One region of the Oleiphilus sp. HI0132 genome, then DNA from elsewhere that is predicted to be linked to it. Evidence: predicted binding sites of a transcription regulator. Region 1 holds the regulator's gene; each other region holds the start of a gene.

Region 1 (3,286 bases):
CGGTCAACTTTCTTTTCCTTGTGCTTAAGAATTTGACGGTCTAGCTTATCAACTAGCTGGTCGATAGCGGCATACATGTCGTCGTTCTCGGCGTGGCCGTGGATATCTGCACCAGCGATATGTAGCGTTGATTCAGCAATATGTGCTTGTTTCGATACAGAAAGGGTTACCTGTACGTTGCTAATGCCGCCAATATGGCGCTCTAGCTTTTGCAATTTGGTTTTCACATATTCTTTAAGTGCATCAGTTAAATCTACATGATGGCCAGTGATATTTAATTGCATAGTATTCTCCTATCATCGTTATTTTTAGCGAGAGTTGAATATTGACTCACTTTTCGCTTATCAAATCAACTTGCTGCAGGCAGCAAGTTATCAAATATTGTATTAAACCAATCTTTTTCTTTCGTTCGATGGGGGGATCGACATCGCTTCGCGGTATTTTGCGATAGTGCGGCGGGCGACGTTAATTCCTTGCTCTTTCAACAAGTCGGCAATCTTGCTATCGCTAAGAGGTTTTTTAGGGTTTTCTGCTGATATTAACTTCTTAATAATTGCGCGAATCGCTGTTGACGAGCACTCTCCGCCAGTAGTTGTGCTGACGTGGCTTGAGAAAAAGTATTTGAGTTCAAATATGCCTCGTGGCGTATGCATGTACTTTTGTGTTGTCACACGAGATATGGTGGACTCATGCATTTCTACCGCTTCAGCAATATCATGTAAAATCAGCGGCTTCATCGCTTCATCACCATAGTCAAGGAAGCCTTGTTGGTGAGCTACTATCTTACTTGCCACTTTTAGAAGCGTCTCGTTACGACTTTGTAGGCTTTTAATAAACCACTTTGCTTCTTGAAGTTGATCCTTCATAAAGGTGTTGTCGTTACTGGAGTCAGCTCTCTTTATAAACGAAGCATAATTTGCATTGACCCTTATTTTTGGCGCAATCTCTGGGTTGAGCTCAACTTTCCAGCGTCCTTTTTCTTTCTTTACGACGACATCTGGCACAATGTACTCAGGCTCGGAAGAAGCAATGGATTCACCTGGTTTAGGGTTCAAAGACTGAATTAGAGAGATAACCTCTTTCAGTTCATGCTCTTTAAGGCGGCTGCGTCGCATTAGTTGAGCGTAGTCTCTTGATCCTAATAAGTTCAGGTAGTGGCTGATTACAAGCTTTGCTTGTGGTAGCCAGGGCGTATCTTTTGGTAGCTGGCGTAACTGTAGCAGCAAACAGTCGGGCAGGTCTTTGGCAAATACCCCAGGTGGATCAAAGTGCTGCACGCGTTTTAAGACGGCTTCAACTTCATCTAATTCAACCGGGTCTTCGTCATCTGAGTTGTGCAGCCCCTCGTGTATCTCTTCAACGGTATTCGTTAGGTAGCCGTCTGTATCTGTTGCGTCGATTAATGACATCGCAATGTATCGGTCGCGATCAGACATGGGGGTAAGGTTAAGTTGCCAATCTAGATGATCTGCAAGAGACTCGGTAGCAGCGTTTCTTTGTTCGAAGGCATTGTTGTCATCTTCGGGAACGGGACCACTGGGCGCATTGTTTGTATATATGTCATCCCAAGCCGTATCAACAGGCAGATCTTCCGGTATAGTATCTGACCACTCTTCACTAGGCGTGTCGGCTTCATTACTAGCAGGTGCTTCGCTCGAACTGGTGTCTGTACTACTGCTTTGTTGGTTGTCCTGAGAGGCGTACTCGTTGCCATCATTTTGATGACTTTCATTCTGATTTTCTTGTTTATCACTTGTATTTCCAGGCTCGTTGTTATCGTCCTGGAGTTCGAGCATAGGATTAGATTCCAATGCTTCTTGTATTTCGTTTTGAAGGTCAAGAGTCGACAATTGTAGCAAGCGGATTGCTTGCTGCAATTGAGGTGTCATTGTCAGTTGTTGACCGAGCTTTAATTGGAGAGAAACCTTCATGTTCATGAGGATGTCACCAACTTAAGACTTAAATTTTGAATCATGTATTGTCGCTTATTATATTTTGCGGAAATGGTCGCTGTGAATAAACGTATTTATATTTACTTCATTTACACAAGTGTAGTGCGAAGATAGCAAAGTGTGAAACAAATAAAAGTATATTTACGTTACCAGCCTACAAATAATTGTTTTAGATCAAGTTATCGTCTTGTTGACGTGAAAATTGCATGCTACTCATTTCTAAGCTGAAAGTCATGCTTAATTGTTTGTATATGCTGTTCGAATCGAATGCTATGAACTAGCCACTGGCTTATAATTTGAATTGATTGCCCAAGTAGACTTGTTTGACCTTTTCATTATTCAGAATGTCTTCAGCACTTCCTGAAGCAATGATATGGCCATCACCAACAATATAGGCTTTTTCACAAATATCCAGCGTTTCTCTAACGTTGTGATCGGTTATGAGTACGCCGATATTTTTACTTTTAAGGTGAGAGACGATTGACTTGATGTCGTTGACCGATATTGGGTCGACACCTGCGAAGGGCTCATCGAGTAGAATGAAGTCAGGCTCCATTGCTAAAGCTCTGGCTATTTCCACTCGCCTACGTTCACCGCCTGACAAGGCCATGCCAAGACTATCTTTGATGTGAGTGATGTGAAACTCTTCGAGTAAGGCTTCCATTCTTTGTCGCCTTTCGCTGCGAGAAAGATCTTTTCTAATCTCTAGTACCGCCAGGATATTGTCTCGAACACTTAACTTTCTAAATATTGAAGCTTCCTGGGGCAGGTAGCCGACACCGTTTCGTGCCCTATCATGCATAGCCATGGATGATAGGTCGGTATCATTAACTGATATCTTGCCTTTATCATGCTTAACCAGGCCTACAATCATATAGAAACAAGTGGTTTTACCAGCACCGTTAGGGCCGAGCAGCCCGATCACTTCACCGCTGTTGATAGTCAGGGAAACATCTTTAACTATTTGGCGTTTATCATAGGCCTTGGCTAGGTTTTCTGCTTTTAAAGTTTTCATTGTTGCTCAGGTCTATTGCTTTTGCTCGGCACCGGACTCGGCATTTGGAGCAGGTTCGAGTGGCAGTTTGTTTTCGTTTTCTGGAGAACCTTTTATTAGTGGCACTTCAGTATTTTCCGATGCGGTCTCGGCATTAGGGTAGTAATGAATTTTAACTCGAGACCCTTGGGTCTGATCTCCCTTGGCGCGTATAGCTCTTCGTACAATGTCGTACTCTATTTCTTCACCTGAAAAGGAGTTGTCTTGTTGTACTAACTTAGCTTGGCCGGAAAAACGTAACAAGTTGTCTTTTGCAATATAAGTAATAGAGCTGCCATAG
Region 2 (3,286 bases), on a different contig from region 1:
TCTCGTCTTACAGTCAGCCCTTATTGGTTTTGTTTGCAATCCCTTTTGGAATTCTAGGCTCACTTTTCGGTCATATGTTATTAAATCTGGAATTAACGCTTTGGTCATTCATAGGTATGGTGGCGGTCAGCGGTATTGTCGTCAATGACAACCTGGTCTTGATGGACTGTATTAATGAGCTGCGCAAGAAGGGCGTGAATATCTTTAGTGCAGTATGCGAAGCTGGCAAGAAACGCTTCAGGCCAATACTCTTAACGTCAATTACAACGTTTGCAGGCTTAACACCTTTGATCCTGGAAACCAGCATTCAGGCTAAGTTTTTAATACCCATGGCCGTATCGCTGGCCTTTGGGGTTATTTTTGCAACACTGATCAGCTTGCTTTTAGTGCCCGCAAGCTACCTATTACTGGATCAATATATCAAGAGCCTAAGCACCGCTAGCAAACAGGTAACGAATAATGCGCTCGACTCCGAGAGCGTTGAAGACGCCTATCAACGCGGTTTTGAGCAGGGCAGTCGAGCGAAGAAGAAATCACAGAGCCCATATAATGATGAGGTATTAACTTCAAGCTGGGAAGCAGGTTGGCTTGATGCGAAAAATACCCTTAACGTTCTCAAGACGGATCAGGCATCATGAGTATATTTCAACGTCACCCGAAAGATCATGTTGCCTTATGGTTTGAACAAAGGCGCAAGCTAGGCGTAAGTGATGACATATATTGGGGGCGATATACGCCTCACACCTCAGAGCAAGAAGAAGCGCTAAAAGTAGATATCTTCCAGCACGCCAATGGTGACGGCATGAGCATAATGAAGCACATGCTGAACGATCTCGGTTTCACCAGTGTGAAGATCCCTAAGTGTAGAGAAACCGGTGAACCTGACACTCAAGAATTGAAAGCGATCAAAGCAAAAGTTCAACCTTACCCTAAAAGGGTCAAATGGCGTTTTTGGAAAGCGGATAATCAAGTAAGCCAAAATTCGGTAGACACTCTATTTTTTGATCGTTATGAAACCGCAGCTATCGAACAACGAGCAAAATCTCTCGATATCCCTTTAACAACCTTTATACTATGGGCGCTAAACCGCTCGGCTGCCAAGCATTTACTTGCAGATTCAAAAAACTGCAATCAAAGCTATTCGTGGTTTTATCCCGTTAATTTAAGGGGGGCAGCTAATTTTGGAACCGACTCAGACTATGCAAATTTCTCCAGTGGATTTTATATCCCTCTCGAAGCGGATATTTCACCTACCCAGTTAAACGACAGAATTCGCGAGCGGCTAAAGTCACGCGAGCATTGGCTGCACTGGCAACAAGCCAAGATAGCTAAATATCTACCTGGCTTTATGATTAGATTTTTATATCGCTACCTCAGCAATAAATCCTTTTACGCTGGCAATTTCTCCGCAATGGGGAACTGGTTAGATGAAGATATCTCTGCCTTACCGAGCAAACAGGCAGAAGCGGTTTCAGCATTACAAAAAGAACGCTGGTTTTGCTGTGCACCAGGAACAAAGAACTATCCGATATCAAGCTGCGTCATGAAGTGGAATGGTCAGCTCGGTTTAACGCTTAAGCTTCATTCTTCGATCGTAAAGGATGACAAGGTTTCGCTTGAAACGCTTTGTGATTGGGGTAATGAGCTTTTTGAAGATAATCTCTTCGACATCAATAGCGCTGTAGGTCGCAATCAAATTGTTTCTTATAAATACACCGACCATTGCCAAGGTATTTAACATTATAATATCCGTATTACCAATGCGGTTTGTAAGACGAAGTCATTAGATTCACTAGTTCACAAAATCTTGAAGCTGGCTAAATTTACGTCAGCTTATTTTACACATCGATCAATCAATACTAGAAAACATCAATAAAAACAAAAAGATAAACTTCTGGCGCATCTATTGCTTTCCTATAGTTATTATTCATTAAATTAGGCTGTATTATGAAAAATTTAACAAAGTTGTTCGGTTCAATCTGTTTAACTACTGCTGTATCTATGAGTGCTCAAGCTAATCTTATAGAAAATGGCAGCTTCGAAGATATTGGTAACGAAGCAGCACTTGGCGGGTATGGAAGCGCAGCTACGTGGCAGATTTATTCTAGCATTCCAAATTGGGACGCCAGCCAGAATGTTGAAATATGGTCTAACAATTTTATCGTACCTGCCGATGATGGAATTAGAGTATTAGAACTTAATGCGCACCCTGGAGACGCTAATGGTCAGTTCTCTATCTTCCAAGACTTCGCGACGACAGCAGGTCAGGCCTACGAGTTAAGTTTTGCTGGTCGCCGCCGCCAAGCTAACTCTGATGAAGCTTTCTCAGTCAGTGTTGGTGACCTTTCAGATTCTGTTTATAACCAATCATGGGGTAACTGGAATCAGTATACTTATCAATTCACAGCTACTAGCTCGCTTTCTACCTTAACATTCACATCCTTAGATGGCGGAAGAGATACAACAGGTAATATTTTTGACGACGTTAAAGTTACTGCAGTTTCAGAACCTGGCACCATTGCTTTGTTTGCATTAGGTTTGGCAGGACTAGTTGCCACACGTAAAAAAATGAAATAACAATACCTTTGTAGTTTCTAAAAAGCCGCACTTAAATGCGGCTTTTTTTAATTCCGTTCTTTATTTCTTTGAAAATATCCAAGTCGCTTCTAAGCTTAGTTTAAACACTAACTTAACTGACGACTATGACAAAACCCATCGCATTTCTAATCCACTTTCTTATTAGTCTCGCTATCGTATCGATAGTTTACTTTTTTATCAGATTCCAAATTTATCCTGACTTCTACTTCAAAATACAGGGTATATCAGAAATCATTCTAATCCTGTTTGCTGTAGACGTGATACTAGGGCCACTACTTACTTTTGTCGTATATAAAAAAGGTAAGAAGAGTCTAAAGTTTGACCTGTCAGTGATTGCATTATTCCAAATAGCAGCGCTTGTATATGGGTTTCAGACCATCTACAAGGAAAGGCCTTTATCAGCATTACTTGTCAATAACTCATTTGAGATCCAAACCGCATCGAATTACGATATGACAGCTGTTGACCCTAATATTATCGATACTAGCTTGGCTTCAGCACCAAAGTTCCACGTTTTAACCGGTACAACCGAAGTTAGAATAGCGATCACTGTTCATGCATTTACCGGTGAAGGGGATACAGATTATCTACAGAACATGGATTATTATCATGAGCTAGGCGAGCAAAAAGAACGCATCAAGCAAGCAGCTCTTGAAGAAGTCTACCTTAAGAAGATTTATAAGGATCA
Region 3 (3,286 bases), on a different contig from region 1:
CAGGTCTTCAATATCAACATCACGAATTTCTTCAATTCGCGCCTTACCGCTGACAACATCATTAATTTGTGGAATGGTCTGCACAGCAAGCGGGTACTGCTCCAAGCCCTTTATCACTTCAGCTCTTCGAGCCCTGGAAGCATGGCCCAAGGCTAACAAAATACTCTGCGCACCATAACGCTTGAGCACCTCAGAAATATTCTCGGGTGAATAAACGCGGATACCGTTAAGAATGCTACCGTGCTTACTAATATCATCATCAATAAAAGCAATTGGCTGAACCTGCTTGCCATGAAAAAGTATCGAACTTAGCTGCAAGCCAGACTTACCCGCACCATAGATAATCACCCGATCTTTGGATTTCATCATATCGCGGTGTACCAGAGAGCGAGCTAACATACGCGTCCCTCCGACAAAGATCATCGCTAAACACCAGTAAATAATGGGAACGGAACGAGGAATCGGCGCCTGAAATAAAAAGCCCAAAGCCGCCAACATAATAGCAGAGATAGAAACACCAGAAATAATCGCCAGTAAAGCATGATTACTCATATAGCGAATAACAGCCCGATATAAACCGAGACGCGCAAAAACAAAAATACTGGTAAAAACGGTGACAAAAGCGACTAACAATACGGAGCTATTTTCAAGCAAATAAAGTTCATCGTAACGTAAACTTAGGGCCATCCATAAGGCGAAAGGTAGACAAAGACTGTCTGCAAAAACCGTAACCAGGCGTTTCTGGTACCGGGGAAGGTGTAACAACTTACTTAGCACGTCCGATTTATCCTTATCATTCTCCAGTTTCTGAGCGCTTCTGCGAGCGCCTGACTTCATTTTAACCAAGTCCTTAGTGAATACAATAGTGATTGTCGCTAATTGTGTCAGTGAGTTAAATTAATTAGGAATAATCATAGAATTAGTATTCACTATCGCCTCTGAAGCCGTTAATATCGAACTTGCATGACACAAGCTTTGACACGGATTGCTCAATAGCCGTTCATGCACTTGATTCTATTAACGCAAGGAGCGAACTTATGAAATCAAACTCTTTTCTTTCTAACAACATCGCAAACATCCCTCCCCGCCTGCTTATCCCTTTTTTGTTTAGCTTGCTGCTTTCTTTCAGCAATATTAGCTATGCAGACAATGAACCAAATAGTTCAATACAAACCAGTAAGGCCATAAACATCAATAGCGCAGATGCTCAAACTATTGCCAAAGCATTGAAAGGCGTAGGTTTAAAAAAAGCTGAAGCCATTGTTGACTATCGTGAGCGCTATGGTGAGTTTGCCCGCCTCGAAGAGTTAGTTGCAGTAAAAGGTATAGGCAAAAGTACATTAAGCAAGAATGAACACTTACTTAGTCTTGAGTAAAACATTAATCTTTATGTTTTTATCAACCTTTCAGACACAAAAAACCCCGGACTAAGCCGGGGTTTCTCGTTAGCAGCCTTAAAGGCTAGCTAGTTCCTATGTAGCGATTACTTACAAGTCGCTGGTAGGAATTTATCAGCAATTGTTGTTGCTGCAGTATCACAAGCCCAAACAATTGTTCCCGCTGCATTGGCATCCGCTAAAGGATTTGTACCAATCGAAGGTACGAAGGCAAGATTACCTGCACCAGAGATCGCAGGAATCAGAGTCATATCAATAGTGATTGTTCCTGGATTTGTGTCTGTAGACTTATCAATCTTGATTGCCTTAATTGAACCAGTCTTCAAGTTCGCTTGGTCCCCAGCAACTACAGCAGCATACGAATCAATACCAGCTACACCACTATCAGCGAACATATCTGTTACTCCAATTTTCAGCGCAGCCGCAGAAACCATACCTTCAGTTACTTTCGCTCGAATCGTGTAATCCTGATAAGCAGGAATGGCAACCGCTGCCAAAATACCAATAATCGCAACAACGATCATCAATTCAATTAGCGTAAAACCTTGCTGATTCTTTTTCATATTCATAATATATCTCCAGATTTAGTATAAATGGCCGCTCGATTGTTTTAGTAGCCTGTTTGCTTTACTACTACCTTCAATCTGGAACCCATCTTTAAAGGTAAACTTGAGTCTACCCTTAAGGATGGCTTCGCGTCAGGAAAGTTGCTTGCTCTTCTAAGCGTTTGCAATCAGTCTTCACACTCTGCGTACCGACACTTAAACAATAGCAGGCAACGTGCCAATTACAAATATTAATATTATTTCCCTTATTAGTCAGTAGATTACAGTTCTTTTATAGAATTACCTTGAAGTATTATCACAAGTATTGGACCATACTCTTGATGACAGGAAGTGACAATATTTGTCAGTTACTCACACTATGCGAAGCTTTCTTTTAAATCTGAAAACTTCCACTACACTTCCTTATATATGTATGCGTTTATCAGCAAGCGCTAAACCGTTTAAAGCCAGTTATTTAGTCCAAACATTAGTTTGTGCATCTAAATGGTGAATTTAACTCAAGCAAAGAAGCCCCATGACAGCAGAAAACACGACACTTACTGGCTTGGCCAGAAAGTTTGTTTTGGATCAGTTACTCGATGAAGAAACTGCCCGAAAAGCACAGCTACACGCTCATCAGAACAATTTATCACTGGTTTCCCATCTGGTTCAAGCAAAAGCGGCTAAAGCCAAGGACCTAGCATTTTCTGCTGCGCAAGAATTTGGTATGCCTGTTTTGGACCTAAATGCCTTTCAGCAAGAATCCTTCCCCGAAAAGGTGGTTGATGAAAAGCTAATTAGAAAACACCATGCCCTGCCTTTATTTATGCGTGGCAATCGGCTTTTTATTGCGGTATCGGACCCAACCAATATTATTGCCCTTGATGAAATCAAGTTTCATACAGGCGCAAGTGTTGACGCAATACTCGTTGAAGATGACAAGCTTAATGCAGCCATCGAGAAGTATCTTGAGTCGCAGGATACAACGATGGGCGATCTGGACGATGCAGACCTTGACGACATCGATGTTGATCAGAGCGATGACTCAGACAATGAAGTGTCGGCTAGTGATGCGGATGATGCGCCGATTGTTAAATACGTCAACAAGATGCTACTCGACGCAATCAAAACTGGCGCATCAGATTTACACTTCGAACCTTATGAAAAAAGCTACCGCGTTCGCTACCGTACAGACGGTATATTACACGAAGTTTCAAAGCCCTCCATTAAACTGGCCCCCAAGATATCAGCCCGTTTAAAGGTTATGTCCCAGCTGGATATTTCTGAGCGGCGAATTCCTCAAGATGGACGTATTAAGCTAAAGCTATCAAAAACCAAAGCGAT

What was found. Region 1 encodes sigma-54, which starts transcription at its own class of promoters, with help from an activator protein. Its sites were predicted from a motif close to TGGCACNNNNNTTGCTNT; they were not measured.
Region 2: A3766_RS19350 (DUF642 domain-containing protein) is a predicted target of sigma-54. The motif match lies at 1,896-1,913, and genes of this name have one in related genera.
Region 3: A3766_RS31875 (pilin) is a predicted target of sigma-54. The motif match lies at 2,166-2,183, and genes of this name have one in related genera.

Annotation. Positions count from the first base shown of each region.
Region 1 covers NZ_LWGJ01001353.1:7,545-10,830, reverse strand. Annotated here, with positions in the region: gene hpf (ribosome hibernation-promoting factor, HPF/YfiA family) at 1-284, opposite strand, end outside; gene A3766_RS20700 (RNA polymerase factor sigma-54) at 387-1,931, opposite strand; gene lptB (LPS export ABC transporter ATP-binding protein) at 2,242-2,967, opposite strand; gene lptA (lipopolysaccharide transport periplasmic protein LptA) at 2,980-3,286, opposite strand, start outside.
Region 2 covers NZ_LWGJ01001275.1:22,494-25,779, forward strand. Annotated here, with positions in the region: gene A3766_RS19340 (efflux RND transporter permease subunit) at 1-638, shown strand, start outside; gene A3766_RS19345 (hypothetical protein) at 635-1,738, shown strand; gene A3766_RS19350 (DUF642 domain-containing protein) at 1,948-2,577, shown strand; gene A3766_RS19355 (hypothetical protein) at 2,703-3,286, shown strand, end outside.
Region 3 covers NZ_LWGJ01000412.1:7,273-10,558, reverse strand. Annotated here, with positions in the region: gene A3766_RS05095 (nucleoside-diphosphate sugar epimerase/dehydratase) at 1-837, opposite strand, end outside; gene A3766_RS05090 (helix-hairpin-helix domain-containing protein) at 1,038-1,376, shown strand; gene A3766_RS31875 (pilin) at 1,484-1,960, opposite strand; gene pilB (type IV-A pilus assembly ATPase PilB) at 2,478-3,286, shown strand, end outside.